Regions from separate parts of the Streptomyces sp. NBC_00252 genome, predicted to be linked through region 1. Evidence: riboswitches for the same ligand, from Rfam matches in the RefSeq annotation. Region 1 holds a riboswitch; each other region holds the start of a gene.
What was found. Region 1 has a riboswitch for cobalamin ahead of metE (5-methyltetrahydropteroyltriglutamate--homocysteine S-methyltransferase). Riboswitches for the same ligand answer to the same signal wherever they lie in the genome.
Positions count from the first base shown of each region.

Region 1 (6,287 bases):
ACCCGGCCCTGTCGATCCGCCGGGCCCTCAAGTCGGCCCGCGCGGTGCGGAGTTCGGCTGTCTGCGGGAACGACCCGATGGTGGTCGTCGGCAGCGGCGGCAGCCCGAGATGCGCCCGCTGGGCCGCCGTCCGCTCGTCGTACGGCCGGGAGCGGCGCGCGTCCGCATCGGTGACGGCGGCGGCCCGTGCCCGTACGGCGGGGTCGCTGGTGAGGGCCGAACCTGCGCGGGAGGCCAAGTCGGCCCGGTTGGCGGCGAGTTCGGCGGCGATCGTGTCGGTGCCCTGCGCCAGGCCCTTGGCGAGGGTGACGATCTCGGCCGTCTTCTGCCGTGCGAACGCCAGCCAGCGCAGGATCTGCGGCTCGATGTCCCGCTCGGCCGCGGCGTCGAGCGGCACATGGAGCAGCGAGCACGAGGCGGCCACGTCGACCCGCTCGGCGAGACCGAGCAACGTGCCCAGTGTGGCGAGGGACTTGGTGAGGTCGTTGACCCAGACGTTACGGCCGTTGACGACACCGGCGACGAGCCGCTTGCCGGGGAGACCGCCCGCCGCGGCCAGGTCGTCCAGGTTGGCGGCCGCGGCCTCGGTGAAGTCGAGCGCGAGCCCCTCCACCGGCGCCTTGGCGAGGACGTGCAGCGCCTCGCCGAGCCGGTCGAAGTAGGACGCGACCAGGATTTGCGGCCGGTCGGTGAGCCCCCCGAGGTCGCGATAGGCGCGCATGGCGGCGTTCAGTTCGGCGGGGGTGCGGTCCTGGACGAGAGCGGGCTCGTCCAGCTGCACCCACTCCGCGCCCGCCGCGCGCAGGTCGGCGAGGACCTCGGCGTACACCGGCAGCAGGCGGTCCAGGAGGGTCAGCGGTTCGAAGTCGGCCGCGACACCCGGGGCGGGCTTGGCGAGCAGGAGGTAGGTGATCGGGCCGACGAGCACCGGACGGGCGGTGAGGCCCAGCGTGAGGGCCTCCTTCAACTCCGAGACCTGCTTGGTGGAGTCGGCGGTGAACACCGTACCCGGGCCCAACTCGGGCACCAGATAGTGGTAGTTGGTGTCGAACCACTTCGTCATCTCCAGCGGCGCCACGTCCTGCGTGCCGCGCGCCATCGCGAAGTACCCGTCCAGCGCGTCGAGTTCGACGGCGGCGCGGTGGCGGGCGGGGATCGCGCCGACCATGACGCTGGTGTCCAGCACATGGTCGTAGTACGAGAAGTCGCCGGTGGGCACCTCGTGGATGCCAGCGTCGGTCAGGTGCTGCCAGTTCGTGCGGCGCAGTTCGGCGGCGGTGGTCCGGAGGGCGTCGGCGTCGACGCGGCCCTTCCAGTAGCCCTCGATGGCCTTCTTCAGTTCCCGGCCCTGGCCCTGACGGGGATAGCCGTACACGGTCGACCGTGCTGCCGCGGCTGCGGACTTCGCTGTCACGGAAATCTCCTTCGCGAGATATCTCCCTGGATCCCGGTGGCGGGACGTGAGCGCGAAGGTTCGTAGACCGGGGGGTGGTCACCGCCCGTGTGTACGCCGACCCGCCCACGAGGTCACCGGGATTCCGCGCGCGAATGCTTCGCGTGCGGGCAGGTGGCAGGTCTTCGGACTTGCGGGCACGTCCTCCTGTGTGACCGGAGGACACCTACTGGCCGTCGCTTCCCAGGTCCTGGTGTGGGCCCAGTGCGTATGACGGCGGTCGTTCCCGCTTACCGCTGCGGGGCAGTCCCGGAGTTTCACCGGGTTCCCTCTTGCGACGCGTCCGTCTGGGTGACGGGGCGAACCAGCTGCGTCGGCCAGCCTACGGGGTGGGGGCTGGGTGCGTCGATTTCCTGTCCGCGGCTCGGAGGTTCAGCTTGGCGGCGTGCCAAATGCTCGCAGGATCTGCTCAGCCGCCAAGGTCGCTGTCAACTCGCCCTCCCGTACCTGGCGTTCCAGATCCGGGGCCAGGGCGCGGACCGACGGGTTGGCGTGCAGGCGGCCCAGGAGTTCTTCTCGGACCATCGTCCAGGTCCAGTCCACCTGTTGCTCGCTGCGCTTCGCGGCCAGGCGGCCGGTGGACTCCAGCAGGGAGCGGTGTTGTTCGAGGCGTTCCCAGACCGTGTCGAGGCCGCTGCCCTCGCGGGCGCTGCAGCTCAGGACCGGCGGGGTCCAGGCCGCGTCGGCGGGGTGCATCAGCCGCAGGGCGCCTGCCAGTTCGCGGGCCGCGCTTTTCGCGTCGCGCTCGTGCGGGCCGTCCGCCTTGTTGACGGCGATGACGTCGGCCAGTTCCAGGACGCCCTTCTTGATGCCCTGCAGTTGGTCGCCGGTGCGGGCCAGGGTCAACAGGAGGAAGGAGTCGACCATGTTGGCCACCGCTGTCTCCGACTGGCCCACGCCCACCGTCTCGACGAGGACGACGTCGTAGCCCGCCGCTTCCATGACCACGATGGACTCGCGGGTCGCCTTCGCGACGCCGCCCAGCGTGCCGGCGGTGGGGGAGGGGCGGACGAAGGCAGCCGGGTCGACGGCGAGGCGTTCCATGCGGGTCTTGTCGCCGAGGATCGAGCCTCCGGTGCGGGTCGACGACGGGTCGACGGCGAGGACCGCGACCCGGAAACCCAGCGAGGTCAGCAGCGTGCCGAACGCGTCGATGAAGGTCGACTTGCCGACGCCGGGCACACCGCTGATGCCGATGCGGCGGGCCCGGCCGCTGTGCGGGAGGAGTTCGGTCAGCAACTCCTGCGCCATGAGCCGGTGTTGGGGCTTCGTCGACTCGACGAGGGTGATGGCGCGGGCCACGAGGGCCCGCTTGCCGTCGAGGACGCCCTTCACATAGGTGTCGAGCTCGATCACAGGGTGTGCCCGAGGTCGGTGGCCAGTCGCCGCACCAGGTCGTAGGCCGCGTCCGGGATCACCGTCCCGGGCGGGAACACGGCCGCCGCGCCCATCTCCAGCAGGGTGGGGACGTCCTGCGGGGGGATCACGCCGCCGACCACGATCATGATGTCCTCCCGGCCCTCCTCGGCGAGCGATTCCTTCAACGCCGGTACGAGGGTGAGGTGTCCGGCGGCGAGGGACGAGACCCCGACGATGTGGACGTCCGCCTCGACGGCCTGGCGGGCCACCTCGCCGGGGGTCTGGAACAGCGGGCCGACGTCGACGTCGAAGCCGAGGTCGGCGAAGGCGGTGGCGATCACCTTCTGGCCGCGGTCGTGGCCGTCCTGGCCCATCTTGGCGACCAGGATGCGGGGGCGGCGGCCCTCGGCCTCCTCGAACTCGGCCACGAGGGCGCGGGTGCGCTCGACGGACGGGGACTCGCCGGCTTCGGTGCGGTACACACCGGAGATCGTACGGATCTGGCTCGCGTGCCGCCCGTACACCTTCTCCAGCGCGTCGGAGATCTCGCCGACCGTCGCCTTCGCGCGGGCCGCGTTCACCGCCAGCTCCAGGAGGTTGCCGGTGCCCTCGGCCGCGCGGGTGAGGGCGTGCAGGGCGTCCTGGGTGGCCTGTTCGTCGCGCTCGGCGCGCAACCGCCGTAGTTTCTCGATCTGTTGGGTGCGGACGGAGGAGTTGTCGACCTTGAGGACGTCGATCTGCTCGTCGGTCTCCACGCGGTACTTGTTGACGCCGATGACCGGCTGGCGGCCGGAGTCGATGCGGGCCTGGGTGCGGGCCGCGGCCTCCTCGATGCGGAGCTTGGGGATGCCCGCGTCGATGGCCTTGGCCATACCGCCCGCCGCCTCGACCTCCTCGATGTGCTGCCAGGCGCGGCGGGCCAGGTCGTAGGTCAGCTTCTCGACGTACGCGCTGCCGCCCCACGGGTCGATCACGCGGGTCGTGCCGGACTCCTGCTGGATGAGGAGCTGGGTGTTGCGGGCGATGCGCGCCGAGAAGTCGGTGGGCAGCGCGAGGGCCTCGTCCAGGGCGTTGGTGTGGAGTGACTGCGTGTGGCCCTGGGTCGCGGCCATCGCCTCCACGCACGTGCGCGTGACGTTGTTGAAGACGTCCTGCGCGGTCAGCGACCAGCCCGAGGTCTGTGAATGGGTGCGCAGGGAGAGGGACTTGGCGTTCTGCGGGTCGAACTGTTTCACCAGTTTCGCCCAGAGGAGGCGGGCGGCTCGCAGCTTCGCGACCTCCATGAAGAAGTTCATGCCGATCGCCCAGAAGAAGGAGAGCCGGGGCGCGAACGCGTCCACGTCCATCCCCGCCTCCCGGCCCGCCCGGATGTACTCCACGCCGTCCGCGAGGGTGTACGCCAGCTCCAGGTCGGCCGTCGCGCCCGCCTCCTGGATGTGGTAGCCGGAGATGGAGATCGAGTTGTAGCGGGGCATCCGCTGCGAGGTGTACGCGAAGATGTCGGAGATGATCCGCATCGACGGCTTCGGCGGATAGATGTAGGTGTTGCGGACCATGAACTCCTTGAGGATGTCGTTCTGGATGGTCCCGGCCAACTTCTCGGGCGGTACGCCCTGTTCCTCCGCCGCCACGATGTAGAGCGCCAGTACGGGCAGCACCGCGCCGTTCATCGTCATCGACACGGTCATCTTGTCCAGCGGGATGCCGTCGAAGAGCTGCCGCATGTCGTAGATCGAGTCGATCGCCACGCCCGCCATGCCGACGTCACCGGTCACGCGCGGGTGGTCGCTGTCGTACCCCCGGTGCGTGGGCAGGTCGAAGGCGACCGACAGGCCCTTCTGGCCGGCCGCGAGGTTGCGCCGGTAGAAGGCGTTGGACTCCTCGGCCGTGGAGAAACCCGCGTACTGACGGATCGTCCAGGGCTGGTTGACGTACATCGTCGGGTACGGGCCGCGCAGATACGGCGCGATGCCCGGGTAGGTGGCGAGGAAGTCCAGGCCCTCCAAGTCCTGCCCCGTGTAGAGGGGTTTGACGGCGATGCCCTCCGGGGTCTCCCACAGGAGGTCGTCGCCGCTCGCCGCCTTCTTCACGGCGTCACGCCACTCGTCGGTGCCCGCTCCGGTGGCCGGGGTCCCCAGCTCGACCCCGGAGAAGTCGGGGATGCGCCCCATCGCTGCCATCAGGACACTCCCATGCGGTCGAGGGTGGCGGAGAGCACGGCTACGGCGTCGCAGCCCGCGAAGACGTAGGCGTCGACTCCTGGGTACTGCCCGGGACGGCCCGCGAGGAACACGTGCGCGGCACCGGCGGACGTCAACTCCCCGGCGACCGCGGCCGCTTGCTCCTCGTACAGCGCGTCGCTGGAGCACAGGCAGGCCTCGGTGGCGCCGCTGTCCGCGAACGTGCCCGTGGTGACGGGTTCGATGCCGCCCGCCTGGAACAGGTTCGACGCGAAGGAGAGCCGGGCGGTGTGCGCGGCGGCCGGGCCGAGCGCCGCCAGGAAGATCCGCGGCCGGGAGCCGGTCGCCGCGAGGTGGGCGTCGGAGCGGGCGCGCAACTCTTCGTAGGCCTCGTCGCGGCGCACGCGCGGCAGCCCGCCGGAGGGCTCCACGGGGGCCGGTGCCCGCTCCGGGAGGCGCTCGGTCAGGTTCGGGAACTCGCTCACGCCGGTGATGGGTTCGCGGCGCTCGGCGAGCTTCGCGCTGCGGGCCGCCCAGGTCGCGGCGAGGTCGTCGCGGAGGCTGCCGGAGCGCAACACGGCCGCCTGGCCGCCCTGTTGCTCGATGTGCTGGAAGAACTCCCAGCCCGCGTGGGCGAGTTCGTCCGTGAGGCGCTCCACGTACCACGAGCCGCCCGCCGGGTCGATCACCCGGGACAGATGCGACTCCTCGACCAGGATCGTCGAGGTGTTGCGGGCGATCCGGCGCGCGAACGCGTCCGGCAGCCCGAGCGCGTGGTCGAAGGGCAGCACGGTGACGGACTCGGCGCCGCCCACCCCGGCGGCCAGTGTCGCGACCGTCGTGCGCAGCATGTTCACCCACGGGTCGCGGCGGGACATCATCACCGGCGAGGTCACCGCGTGCTGCACCTGCCCGCCCGGCGCCCCGCACACCTCGGCCACCCGCGCCCAGAGCCTGCGCGCGGCGCGCAGCTTGGCGATGGTGAGGAACTGGTCGGCGGTGGCCGCGTACCTGAACTCCAGCTGTCCCACGGCCTGTTCGACGCTCAGGCCGGCCTCGGTCAGCTCGCGCAGATAGGCGACACCGGTCGCCAGCGAGGCGCCCAGCTCCTGCGCCGCCGAACCGCCGGCCTCGTGGTACGGCAGCGCGTCCACGGTCAGCGCGCGCAGCCCCGGGTACTCCTCGGCGCAGCGCCGGGCGAGCGCGGCGACCGGTGCGAAGGGGAAGCCCTCGCCGCCGGTGCGGGCCGCGAAGCCCAGCGGGTCGGCGCCGAGGGTGCCGCGGGCGGCTTCGGG
Region 1 is NZ_CP108087.1:2,274,546-2,280,832, reverse strand. Features, by position in the region: gene metE (5-methyltetrahydropteroyltriglutamate--homocysteine S-methyltransferase) at 1-1,414, opposite strand, end outside; cobalamin riboswitch at 1,565-1,764, opposite strand; gene meaB (methylmalonyl Co-A mutase-associated GTPase MeaB) at 1,826-2,809, opposite strand; gene scpA (methylmalonyl-CoA mutase) at 2,806-4,992, opposite strand; gene OHT77_RS09895 (methylmalonyl-CoA mutase subunit beta) at 4,992-6,287, opposite strand, start outside.

Region 2 (6,287 bases), 1.5 Mb from region 1:
GGTGCTGATCTCGACCGTGCTGACGATGACCGCCTACAAGCTGTGGCAGCGCGACCAGCGGACCCGCCAGGGAGGCAACCGGTGAAAGACGGCGTGAACGGCGTCGCCCTCGGCGTCTTCATCTTCTTCTTCCTGGCCGTCACGGTCCTGGGCTTCCTGGCCGCGCGCTGGCGCCGGGCCGACAACGAGCACAGCCTCGACGAATGGGGCCTGGGCGGACGGTCGTTCGGCACCTGGGTCACCTGGTTCCTGCTCGGCGGCGACCTCTACACGGCGTACACCTTCGTGGCGGTCCCGGCGGCGGTCTACGCGGCGGGCGCGGCCGGCTTCTTCGCGGTGCCGTACACGATCCTCGTCTACCCGCTGATCTTCACGTTCCTGCCCCGCCTCTGGTCGGTGTCGCACAAGCACGGGTACGTGACGACCTCGGACTTCGTGCGCGGGCGCTTCGGCTCGAAGAGCCTGTCGCTGGCGGTGGCGATCACCGGCATCCTCGCGACCATGCCGTACATCGCGCTCCAGTTGGTCGGCATCCAGGCCGTGCTGGACGTCATGGGCGTGGGCGGCGGCGCCGACTCCAACTGGTTCGTGAAGGACCTGCCGCTGCTCATCGCGTTCGCCGTGCTGGCCGCGTACACCTACTCGTCCGGGCTCCGCGCACCCGCGCTGATCGCGTTCGTGAAGGACGGCCTGATCTACATCGTCATCGCGGTGGCGATCATCTACATCCCGATCAAGCTCGGCGGGTTCGACGACATCTTCAGCGCGGCCGGCGCCAAGTTCAAGGCGGCGGGAGCGGGCGGGCTCGTCCCCGCGCCGGCGGGCCAATGGACGTACGCCACACTGGCGTTGGGCTCGGCGCTGGCCCTGTTCATGTATCCGCACTCGATCACCGCGACGCTCTCCTCGAAGAGCCGCAACGTGATCCGCCGCAACACCACGATCCTGCCGCTGTATTCACTGATGCTGGGCCTGCTCGCGCTGCTCGGCTTCATGGCGATCGCGGCCGGAGTCAAGGTCACCAACGGCCAGTTGGCGATCCCGCAGCTGTTCGAGAACATGTTCCCGGACTGGTTCGCGGGCGTGGCGTTCGCGGCGATCGGCATCGGCGCGCTCGTGCCGGCCGCCATCATGTCCATCGCGGCGGCGAACCTCTTCACCCGCAACATCTACAAGGACTTCATCAAGCCGGACGCGACCCCGGCCCAGGAGACGAAGGTCTCCAAGATCGTCTCGCTCCTGGTGAAGGTCGGTGCCCTGGCCTTCGTCCTGACGATGGACAAGACGGTCGCCATCAACTTCCAGCTCCTGGGCGGCATCTGGATCCTCCAGACCTTCCCGGCCCTGGTCGGCGGCCTCTTCACCCGCTGGTTCCACCGCTGGGCCCTCCTCGCCGGCTGGGCCGTCGGCATGATCTACGGCACCCTCGCGGCCTACGGCGTGGCCTCCCCCACCCAGGACCACTTCGGCGGCTCGTCCAAGGAGATCCCCGGCATCGGCGAGATCGGCTACATCGGCCTCACGGCGTTCGTCATGAACGTCGTGGTCACGGTGGTCCTCACCTTCGCCCTGAAGGCCTTCAAGGTGCCGGAGGGCGTGGACGAGACCAACCCCGGCGACTACACGGCCGACGCGGGCGACCCGGGCGTAGAGGTAGAACTCCCTCCGGCAACAGCGGGAGCAACCCATTAACGCAGGCTGACCATCCCCACCCAGGGGCGCGGGACTGTGTCCATGTGCGGCTCCGCCGCGCGGGCGCGCCCAGCCACGACGAACCCGCAGCGGGCCACCGAAAAGCAAGTCACTCGGCGGCCCGCTGTTCGTACACACTGACCCCCATGGACATCCTCATCCGCCGAGCGGTCCCCACCGAATACGAAGACCTCGGCACCATCACGGCGCAGGCCTACCTGCAGGACGGTCTCCTCGACTACGGCGACAGCGACCCCTACCTCGACGTACTGAAGGACGTGGCAACCCGCGCAGCCACCGCGGAGGTCCTCGTCGCGGTGGACGGCGACCACCTCCTCGGCGGCGTCACCTTCGTCCCCGGCCCCGGCCCCGTCGCCGACATAGCCCGCCCCGGCGAGACAGAGATCCGCGCCCTCGCCATCGCCCGCACCGCCCGGGGCAGAGGCGCGGGCGAGGCCCTGGTCCGCGCCTGCATCGACCGCGCCCGGGCCACGGAGGGCTGCACGGCCGTGGTCCTCTCCACCCAGCCCTCCATGCACGCGGCCCACCGCATCTACGAACGCCTGGGCTTCACCCGCACCCCCGACCGCGACTGGAATCCCGTGCCGCACCTGGACGATCTCACTCTGCTCACCTATGAGCTGACACTCTGAAACCACCGCGACACAACATCTGGTGGTGATGTGACAGGCGAGCACAAGATGTATGCTCATGCTCGCTGTCGCCGCAGGGGAATCCGGTGCGAATCCGGAACTGTCCCGCAACGGTGTACTTGTGCGCATATCCGCACATGGCCAGTCCGAGGACCTGCCGACGGCGCGCGTGCGGCCACCCGGCCGCGCGCATGACGTCCGGGCCTCGTGGAGTGGGCCGGTGGACGCGACGCCCCGTGCGCTCGTGTGCTGCCGCCTGCCCTCAGCGAGGCCCCGTGCCGAGCGAGGGAGAGCCCCACCGTGACCATCGCGCCAGCAGAGCCGGCATCAGCGAACCGGGCAACCGCCACGATCGTCCCCGGAACCGACGTTCCCGGAACGGCCGTTCCCGGAGCCGACGGTCCCGGTACCGCGATCCTGCGGACCCTGACCGAGCTGACCGCCGACCTCCCCGACGCCGACCCGGGCCGGGTCGCCGCCGCCACCCTGCGCGGCCGGTCCGCCCAGGCGGACGTGGCGGAACTGCGCGAGCTGGCCACGGAGGCGGCCGCCGGCCTCATCTCCGAGGACCCCGTCTACTCCCGGCTCGCCGCCCGGCTGCTGACGATCAGCATCGCCGCCGAGGCCACCTCCCAGGGCGTCACGAGCTTCACCGAGTCCGTCGCCGTGGGCCACCGCGAGGGCCTCATCGCGGACCGCACCGCCGAGTTCGCGACGCTGCACGCGGCCCGCCTGGACGCGCTGATCGACACCGGGGCCGACGACCGCTTCGGCTACTTCGGCCTGCGCACCCTGTACAGCCGCTACCTGCTGCGGCACCCGATCACCCGCAAGGTCATCGAGACCCCCCAGCACTTCATGCTCCGGGTCGCGGCCGGCCTCGCCGAGGACGACAGCGTCCGCGCCCTGGACGAGGTCGCCGCGCTCTACCGCCTGATGAGCCGCCTGGACTACCTCCCGTCCTCCCCCACGCTCTTCAACTCCGGTACGCGGCACCCCCAGATGTCGTCCTGCTACCTCCTCGACTCCCCGCTGGACGAGCTGGACTCCATCTACGACCGCTACCACCAGGTGGCCCGCCTCTCGAAGCACGCCGGCGGCATCGGGCTGTCGTACTCCCGTATCCGCAGCCGGGGTTCGCTGATCCGCGGCACCAACGGCCACTCGAACGGCATCGTCCCGTTCCTGAAGACGCTGGACGCCTCGGTCGCCGCGGTGAACCAGGGCGGCCGGCGCAAGGGTGCCGCCGCGGTGTACCTGGAGACCTGGCACTCCGACATCGAGGAGTTCCTGGAGCTGCGGGACAACACCGGTGAGGACGCCCGCCGTACGCACAACCTGAACCTCGCGCACTGGATCCCGGACGAGTTCATGCGCCGGGTGAACGCGGACGGCGAGTGGTCGCTGTTCTCCCCCGCCGACGTGCCCGAGCTGGTCGACCTGTGGGGCGACGAGTTCGACGCCGCGTACCGCGAGGCGGAGGCGCGGGGCCTGGCGAAGAAGACCATCCCGGCCCGTGACCTCTACGGCCGCATGATGCGCACCCTCGCGCAGACCGGCAACGGCTGGATGACCTTCAAGGACGCGGCCAACCGCACCGCCAACCAGACGGCCGAGCCGGGCCACACGGTCCACTCCTCCAACCTCTGCACGGAGATCCTGGAGGTCACGGACGACGGCGAGACCGCGGTCTGCAACCTCGGCTCGGTGAACCTCGGCGCGTTCGTGGACCAAGCGAACGGCGACATCGACTGGGAGCGGCTGGACGAGACGGTCCGCACCGCCGTCACCTTCCTGGACCGCGTGGTCGACATCAACTTCTACCCGACCGAGCAGGCGGGCCGCTCCAACGCCCGCTGGCGTCCGGTCGGCCTCGGCGCGATGGGCCTCCAGGACGTCTTCTTCAAGCTGCGCGTCCCCTTCGACTCCCCGCAGGCGCAGGCCCTTTCCACCCGCATCGCCGAGCGCATCATGCTCGCCGCGTACGAGGCGTCCGCCGAACTCGCCGAGCGCAACGGCCCGTTGCCCGCCTGGGAGAAGACCCGTACGGCCCGCGGCGTCCTGCACCCCGACCACTACGGCGTCGACCTGACCTGGCCGGAGCGCTGGGCGGCCCTGCGGGAACGTATCGCCCGGACGGGCATGCGCAACTCACTCCTGCTGGCCATCGCCCCGACGGCCACCATCGCCTCGATCGCGGGCGTCTACGAGTGCATCGAGCCGCAGGTCTCCAACCTGTTCAAGCGCGAGACGCTCTCCGGCGAGTTCCTCCAGGTCAACTCCTACCTGGTCGACGAGCTGAAGCAGCTCGGCGTGTGGGACGCCCGCACCCGCGAGGCGCTGCGCGAGGCCAACGGCTCGGTGCAGGCGTTCAGTTGGATCCCGGCGGACGTGCGCGCCCTGTACCGCACGGCGTGGGAGATCCCCCAGCGCGGCCTGATCGACATGGCCGCCGCCCGCACCCCGTTCCTGGACCAGTCCCAGTCCCTGAACCTGTTCCTGGAGACGCCGACGATCGGCAAGCTCTCCTCGATGTACGCGTACGCCTGGAAGCAGGGCCTGAAGACGACGTACTACCTGCGCTCCCGCCCGGCGACCCGCATCGCCCGCGCCGCCCAGGCCCAGACCCCCATCCCCGTCCAGCAGCTGACCCCTGACGAAGAAGCGGTCGCCTGCTCCCTTGAGAACCCCGAGTCCTGCGAGGCCTGCCAGTGATGACCAGCGAAGCCAAGAACCTTCTCGACCCGGGCTTCGAGCTGACCCTCCGCCCCATGCGCTACCCGGACTTCTACGAGCGCTACCGGGACGCGATCAAGAACACCTGGACCGTCGAGGAGGTCGACCTCCACTCGGACGTCGCCGATCTCGCGAAGCTGTCGCCGGGTGAGCAGCACATGATCGGACGGCTGGTCGCGTTCTTCGCGACGGGTGACTCGATCGTGGCGAACAACCTCGTGCTGACGCTGTACAAGCACATCAACTCCCCAGAGGCGCGGCTGTACTTGAGCCGTCAGCTGTTCGAGGAGGCCGTGCACGTCCAGTTCTATCTGACGCTGCTCGACACCTACCTCCCCGACCCGGAGGACAGGGCGGCCGCCTTCGACGCGGTGGAGAACATCCCCTCCATCCGCGAGAAGGCCGAGTTCTGCTTCAAGTGGATCAACGAGGTCGAGAAGCTGGAGAGCCTCCAGACCCAGGCGGACCGCCGCCGCTTCCTCCTCAACCTGATCTGCTTCGCCGCGTGCATCGAAGGGCTGTTCTTCTACGGCGCGTTCGCGTACGTCTACTGGTTCCGCAGCCGGGGTCTCCTGCACGGTCTCGCCACCGGCACCAACTGGGTGTTCCGCGACGAGACGATGCACATGAGCTTCGCCTTCGAGGTGGTCGACACCGTCCGCAAGGAGGAGCCGGAGCTGTTCGACGACCAGCTCCAGCAACAGGTCACGGACATGCTGAAGGAGGCCGTGGAGGCGGAGCTGCAGTTCGGGCGCGACCTGTGCGGTGAGGGTCTGCCGGGCATGAACACCGACTCGATGCGCCAGTACCTGGAGTGCGTCGCGGACCAGCGCCTCCAGCGGCTCGGGTTCGCGCCGGTGTACGGCTCCGAAAACCCCTTCTCCTTCATGGAGTTGCAGGGTGTGCAGGAGCTGACGAACTTCTTCGAGCGCCGCCCGTCGGCGTACCAGGTGGCCGTGGAGGGCACGGTCGACCTGGACGAGGACTTCTAGCTCTCCTCAGGGGACACGCGTGTCCTTTTGACTGCCTCTTACTTCGCGGACGGCCCATGGAGCTTCCATGGGCCGTCCATGGAGTTTCTATGGAGCGGCAAAGTTCATGGGGCGCGTCTGTTCGCGGTCTCGCCGCCCCGGCTACGTTCCACCCGTCCTGCTCATGTCATGTACCCATGACCCCGCAGGACGGTCAAAGTGTCATGCCCATGAC
Region 2 is NZ_CP108087.1:3,757,734-3,764,020, forward strand. Features, by position in the region: gene OHT77_RS16125 (DUF3311 domain-containing protein) at 1-85, shown strand, start outside; gene mctP (monocarboxylate uptake permease MctP) at 82-1,692, shown strand; gene OHT77_RS16135 (GNAT family N-acetyltransferase) at 1,839-2,345, shown strand; cobalamin riboswitch at 2,398-2,521, shown strand; gene OHT77_RS16140 (ribonucleoside-diphosphate reductase subunit alpha) at 2,646-5,060, shown strand; gene OHT77_RS16145 (ribonucleotide-diphosphate reductase subunit beta) at 5,060-6,073, shown strand.
Region 2: linked by a shared signal. The riboswitch ahead of OHT77_RS16140 (ribonucleoside-diphosphate reductase subunit alpha) and the one ahead of metE (5-methyltetrahydropteroyltriglutamate--homocysteine S-methyltransferase) in region 1 are both predicted to bind cobalamin.

Region 3 (6,287 bases), 5.4 Mb from region 1:
GACGAACCCGTACGACAAGAAGCACCCGTGCTACAGCCTGAGCAAGACCGGCATGGTCAACTGGATCAAGGCGTTCAGCGCCGAGGTGAACCGGCGGACCGGCCGCCGCCCGGTGATCTACACGACCACCCAGTGGTGGAAGACCTGCACGGGCAACAGCGGCGCCTTCGCCTCGACGCACCCCCTCTGGATCGCCCGCCACGGTTCGGCGACCGCCGGAGCCCTGCCCGCCGGATGGTCGTACTGGACCTTCTGGCAGTACGCCAACAGCGGCAGCCTCCCGGGTGACCAGAATCTCTTCAACGGATCGATGACCCAACTGCGGAAGTTCGCCCGCGGCTACTAGGCGGCAACCACCGGGCGGCAACCAGGCCGCCCCCTGCGCCGGCCCAGGCAATCCACCAGGCAATTCACTAGGCATTCGGTCACCACGGATACCCCCTCAGTTCATCTTCCGTTCATTCAGGTTGCCTACGGTCAACGCGCCGATGACCTCGAACGATTGCCTGGGTAAATGGAAAACTTCTCGCTGATCCTCGCGATTGTGGTAATCACCGCACTCGCGTTCGATTTTACGAACGGTTTTCACGACACCGCCAACGCGATGGCCACCACCATCTCGACCGGTGCGCTCAAGCCCAAGGTCGCGGTGGCCATGTCGGCCACCCTCAACCTCGTGGGCGCCTTCCTCTCCGTGGAGGTCGCCAACACGATCTCCAAGGGACTCGTCGACGAAAGCGGAATCCGGCCCGAGGTCATCTTCGCCGCCCTGGTCGGCGCGATCCTCTGGAACCTGGTGACCTGGCTCGTCGGGCTGCCGTCCAGTTCCTCGCACGCCCTGATGGGCGGTCTGATCGGCGCGACCATCGCCTCCGCCGGGACCGGCGCGGTCCACGGTGACGTCCTGGTCACCAAGGTGCTGCTGCCGGCACTCGCGGCCCCGGTCGTCGCCGGTGTCGCCGCGCTGCTCGCCACCCGCTTCTCCTACGCGCTGGGCAAGAACGCGGGCGGCAAGGCCGCCGACAAGGGCTTCCGTGTCGGCCAGATCGCCTCCGCCGGACTGGTCTCGCTGGCCCACGGCACGAACGACGCGCAGAAGACGATGGGCATCATCACGCTGGCCCTGATCGCCGGCGGCTCGATCGCCCCCGACTCCGACCCGCCCACCTGGGTCATCCTCTCCGCGGGCCTCGCCATCGCGATGGGCACGTACATCGGCGGCTGGCGCATCATCCGCACGATGGGCAAGGGCCTCACCGACCTCCAGCCGCAGCAGGGCTTCGCCGCCCAGACCAGCGCCGCGGCGGTCATCCTGGCCTCCTCGCACATCGGCTTCTCCCTCTCCACCACGCACGCCGTCTCCGGTTCGGTGATGGGCGCGGGCCTCGGCCGCAAGGGCGGGGTCGTCCGCTGGTCGACCGCGACCCGGATGTTCGTCGCCTGGGGCCTCACGCTGCCGGCCGCCGCGCTGGTCGGCGCGCTCGCCGAGTCCGTGACCGACCTCGGCGACTGGGGCACCGCGCTGGTGGCCGTCTTCCTGGTCGCCTCCAGCGCCGGCATCTGGGTGCTGTCCCGCCGTCAGGTCGTCGACGCCTCGAACGTCAACGAGATCGACGAGCCGGCCGGCGTGGTCACCACCGCGATCGCCGCCGTCGCCCCGCCGCCCCCGTCGGTCGCCCTCTCCGAAGGCCTCACGGCGACGATCCCCTCGCCGCCCGTCGTCGTCACGTCCGACCCGACGACCCCGGCGTCTCCGGCGGCCCCGCCGGCCGCCGCCGTCTGAGCCCGCGCCCCAGGCAGAAGGAACGAATCAGCATGAGCATCGACTGGGCAGCCCTCGGCTCCGTCTTCGGCGTCAGCCTCGTGACCACCGTGGCCCTCGTGGCCGTCTTCACCCTCGGCATCACCGCCCTCTCGCGCCGCGAACGGGCCACCGCCCAGGGCGACTCGGCGCCGCTCGCCCTGACCGGCGCGTACGCCTGCTTCGCGGCCTGCGCGGCGGCGGTGGCGTACGGGATCTATCTGATCGTGGCCTGACCGGCCGCCAGTTGACGCGGGTGTGGGGTGCGGGACGGATCGCCGTCGCGCACCCCACACGCGCGTGACCCCTCCGACCCCTCGTGTGTGGGCCTCAGCACACTCCGTCCCCGCAGGTCAACAGCAAGTTGACGGCCCTTCCAACAGCATGGTGGACTGCCGGAGCCATGTACGGCGGCAGAAGAGGAAGCCGGTGTGAATCCGGCGCGGTCCCGCCACTGTCACCGGGGTAGACACCCCCGGGAGCCAGGAACTCTCGCCGCCGGTCTCGTCGAACCAGGGCGTGGACACCCTGAGTGAGGACATATCGCCATGCTCGGCTGCCGTTCGAGGTCCACCACCAGCGCAGTGTCCGATCCGGCGATCGGCTGAGCCGATGCGTGCCGATCGCGTCTTCGCGTACGGCGCCGCCGCCGGCCTCCTCGGCGACCACCTGCTCGGCGATCCCCGCCGCGGGCATCCGGTCGCCGCGTTCGGCCGTGCCGCCGGCGCCGTGGAACACCTGCTGTGGCGCGACCACCGAGGCTGGGGCGCCCTGCACACCGCCGTGTGCGTAGGCGGCACCATCGCCCTCGCCACCGCGGCCACTTCGGCCCTACGACCTTCCCGTACGGCTTCCGTCGCGCTCACCGCCGCCGCCACCTGGGCCGTCGTCGGCGGGACCTCCCTCGCGCGCGAGGCCGGGGTCGTCGGGCGCGCGCTGGAGGCCGGGGACATCGAGGCCGCCCGGGCCCGCCTCCCCCACCTCTGCGGGCGGGACCCGCAGGCCCTCGACGCGGACGGGATCGCCCGGGCCGTCGTCGAGTCGGTCGCCGAGAACACCTCCGACGCGGTCGTGGGCGCCTTGGTCTGGGGCGGCATCGCCGGCGTCCCGGGCCTGCTCGGCTTCCGCGCCGTGAACACCCTGGACGCGATGGTCGGCCACAAGTCGGCCCGGTACCGCCGCTACGGCTGGGCCTCGGCCCGCCTCGACGACGTGGCCGGCTGGCCGGGCGCCCGTCTCACCGCAGCGCTCGCGACCGTCGCGGGCGGCGACCCGCGCGGCGCCGTCCGCGCCTGGCGCACCGACGCCCCCAAGCACCCGAGCCCCAACGCCGGTCCGGTGGAGGCCTCTTTCGCGGGCGCCCTCGGCGTTCGGCTCGGCGGCACCCTCTCCTACGGCGGCCGGGTCGAGCACCGGCCCGTGCTCAACGGCGACGGACGCCCCGTCGCCGTACCGGACATCGCGCGTGCCGTACGGCTGTCCCGCCGCGTCGGTCTGCTCGCGCTCGGGGTCAGCGTCGCCGGGCGGCTGCTGCTGAAGGGACGTGCCTCATGAGCGGCGGCGGGCTGCTGGTCGCCGGGACCACCTCGGACGCCGGCAAGAGTGTCGTCACCGCCGGGATCTGCCGGTGGCTGGTGCGGCAGGGCGTGAAGGTCGCGCCGTTCAAGGCGCAGAACATGTCCCTGAACTCGTTCGTGACGCGCGAGGGTGCCGAGATCGGGCGGGCCCAGGCCATGCAGGCGCAGGCGTGCCGGATCGAGCCGACCGCGCTGATGAACCCCGTGCTCCTCAAGCCCGGCAGCGACCGCAGCAGCCAAGTGGTCCTGATGGGCAGGCCGGTTGGCGAGATGAGTGCGCGCGGCTATCACGGCGGGCGTCAAGAGGCGCTGCTCGGCACGGTGTTGGACTGTCTCGCCGAGTTGCGGGGCACGTATGACGCGGTGATCTGTGAGGGGGCCGGTTCGCCCGCGGAGATCAATCTGCGGCGGACCGACATCGTGAACATGGGCATCGCGCGCAATGCGAAGCTGCCCGTTCTCGTCGTCGGCGACATCGACCGCGGGGGCGTCTTCGCCTCCTTCTTCGGGACCGTCGCGCTGCTGAGCCCCGAGGACCAGGCGTTCGTCGCCGGGTTCCTCGTCAACAAGTTCCGGGGTGATGTGTCGCTGCTGGAACCGGGGTTGGAGATGCTGCTCGGCCTCACCGGTCGGCGGACGTACGGCGTGCTGCCGTTCCGGCACGGGCTCGGGATCGACGAGGAGGACGGGCTGCGGATCTCGCTGCGCGGCACCGTGCGCGAGTCGACCACCGCGCCGCCGGTCGGCGAGGACGTGCTGCGGGTCGCCGTCTGCGCGATCCCCCTCATGTCCAACTTCACCGATGTGGACGCGCTGGCCGCCGAACCGGGCGTCGTGGTGCGGTTCGTGGACCGGCCGGAGGAGCTGGCCGACGCGGACCTCGTCGTCATCCCCGGCACCCGGGGCACGGTGAAGGCGCTGGAGTGGCTGCGGGAGCGGGGACTTGGGGACGCCCTGGTCCGGCGGGCCGCCGAGCAGCGGCCGATCCTCGGCATCTGCGGCGGCTTCCAGATCCTCGGCGAGCACATCGACGACGAGATCGAGAGCCGGCAGGGCTCGGTCGACGGCCTCGGACTCCTGCCGGTGCGCGTGCGGTTCGCGCGCGAGAAGACCCTCACCCGGCCCGTCGGCGAAGCCCTCGGCGAGCCGGTCGAGGGGTACGAGATCCATCACGGGGTCGCCCGACTGACCGGCGGAGAAGCCTTCTTGGACGGGTGCCGGGTCGGTCAGACCTGGGGCACCCACTGGCACGGCTCGCTGGAGTCGGACGGGTTCCGGCGGGCGTTCCTGCGCGAGGTGGCCGCCGCCGCGGGCCGCCGGTTCGTGCCGGCGCCCGACACGTCGTTCGCCGCGCTGCGCGAGGAGCAGCTCGACCGGCTCGGCGACCTCATCGAACAGCACGCGGACACGGACGCGCTCTGGCGACTCATCGAGTCCGGCGCGCCGCAAGGACTGCCTTTCATTCCACCGGGAGCGCCCGCATGAGCACAGTGTTGTTGTTGTCGACCGCCGACACGGATCTGCTGGCGGCCCGCGCCTCCGGCGCCGCGTACCGGATCGGCAACCCGTCCCGGGTGGACGCGGCGGAGGATCTCCCCGCCCTGATCTCCGGTGCGGACATCGCCGTCGTACGACTGCTCGGCGGCAAGCGCGCCTGGGAGGACGGGCTCGCCGCGCTCAGGGCCTCGGGCATCCCGACCGTGCTGCTGGGCGGAGAGAGCGTCCCCGACGCGGAGTTGATGGCCGAGTCGTCGGTACCGGCCGGTGTGGTCGCCGAGGCACTGCGCTATCTCGTCGAGGGCGGCCCCGACAACCTCACCGAGCTGGCCCGGTTCCTCTCGGACACCGTGCTGCTCACCGGCGAGGGCTTCGAAGAGCCCCGAAAGACGGCCGAGTTCGGCGTCCACGGCGAGCGCGCCTTCGTCGAGGGCCGCCCCACGGTCGGCGTGCTCTTCTACCGGGCGCACCACCTCTCCGGGAACACCGCCTTCGTGGACACCCTCTGCGAGCAGATCGAGGCGAAGGGCGCCAACGCCCTTGCCGTGTACTGCGGTTCACTGCGCGGCGCCGACCCCGCCCTGTACGAGATCCTCGGCACGGCGGACGCCCTGATCGCCACCGTCCTCGCCTCGGGCGGTACCCACGCCTCCCAGGCCTCGGCCGGCGGCGACGAGGAGGCGTGGGACATCGGCGCCCTCGCCGACCTCAACGTGCCTGTCCTGCAAGGACTTTGCCTTACGTCGTCCAGGGCGGCCTGGGACGGGTCGGACGCCGCCCTGTCCCCCATGGACGCGGCGATGCAGGTCGCGATCCCGGAGTTCGACGGCCGTCTCATCACCGTCCCGTTCTCCTTCAAGGAGCAGGGTCCGGACGATGTCCCGGTCTACGTCGCCGACCCCGAGCGGGCCGCGCGGGTCGCCGGAATCGCCGTGCGGCACGCGCGGTTGAAGCACAAGCCGAACGCCGAGAAGAAGCTCGCGCTCGTCTTCACCGCCTACCCGACGAAGCACTCGCGCGTCGGCAACGCGGTCGGTCTGGACACGCCCGCCTCCGCGGTGCGGGTGCTGGACGCGCTGCGGGACGCCGGGTACGGGGTCGACCAACACCCGGACAACGGCGACGAGTTGATCCACCGGCTCATCAACGCCGGTGGCCACGACGTCGAATGGCTCACCGAGGAGCAGCTGGCCGCCGCGCCCGCGCGGGTCCCGCTCGCCGACTACCAGGCCTGGTTCGACAAGCTCGAACCGGAGCTGAGGCAGGGCATGGTGGAGGCGTGGGGCGAGCCGCCCGGCAACCTCTACGTCGACGGCGACGACATCGTGCTCGCGTCCCTGCAGTTCGGGAACGTGGTCGTGATGATCCAGCCGCCGCGCGGCTTCGGGGAGAACCCGATCGCGATCTACCAC
Region 3 is NZ_CP108087.1:7,686,435-7,692,721, reverse strand. Features, by position in the region: gene OHT77_RS34160 (lysozyme) at 1-346, shown strand, start outside; gene OHT77_RS34155 (inorganic phosphate transporter) at 515-1,783, shown strand; gene OHT77_RS34150 (hypothetical protein) at 1,816-2,037, shown strand; cobalamin riboswitch at 2,173-2,315, shown strand; gene OHT77_RS34145 (cobalamin biosynthesis protein) at 2,414-3,355, shown strand; gene OHT77_RS34140 (cobyric acid synthase) at 3,352-4,863, shown strand; gene cobN (cobaltochelatase subunit CobN) at 4,860-6,287, shown strand, end outside.
Region 3: linked by a shared signal. The riboswitch ahead of OHT77_RS34145 (cobalamin biosynthesis protein) and the one ahead of metE (5-methyltetrahydropteroyltriglutamate--homocysteine S-methyltransferase) in region 1 are both predicted to bind cobalamin.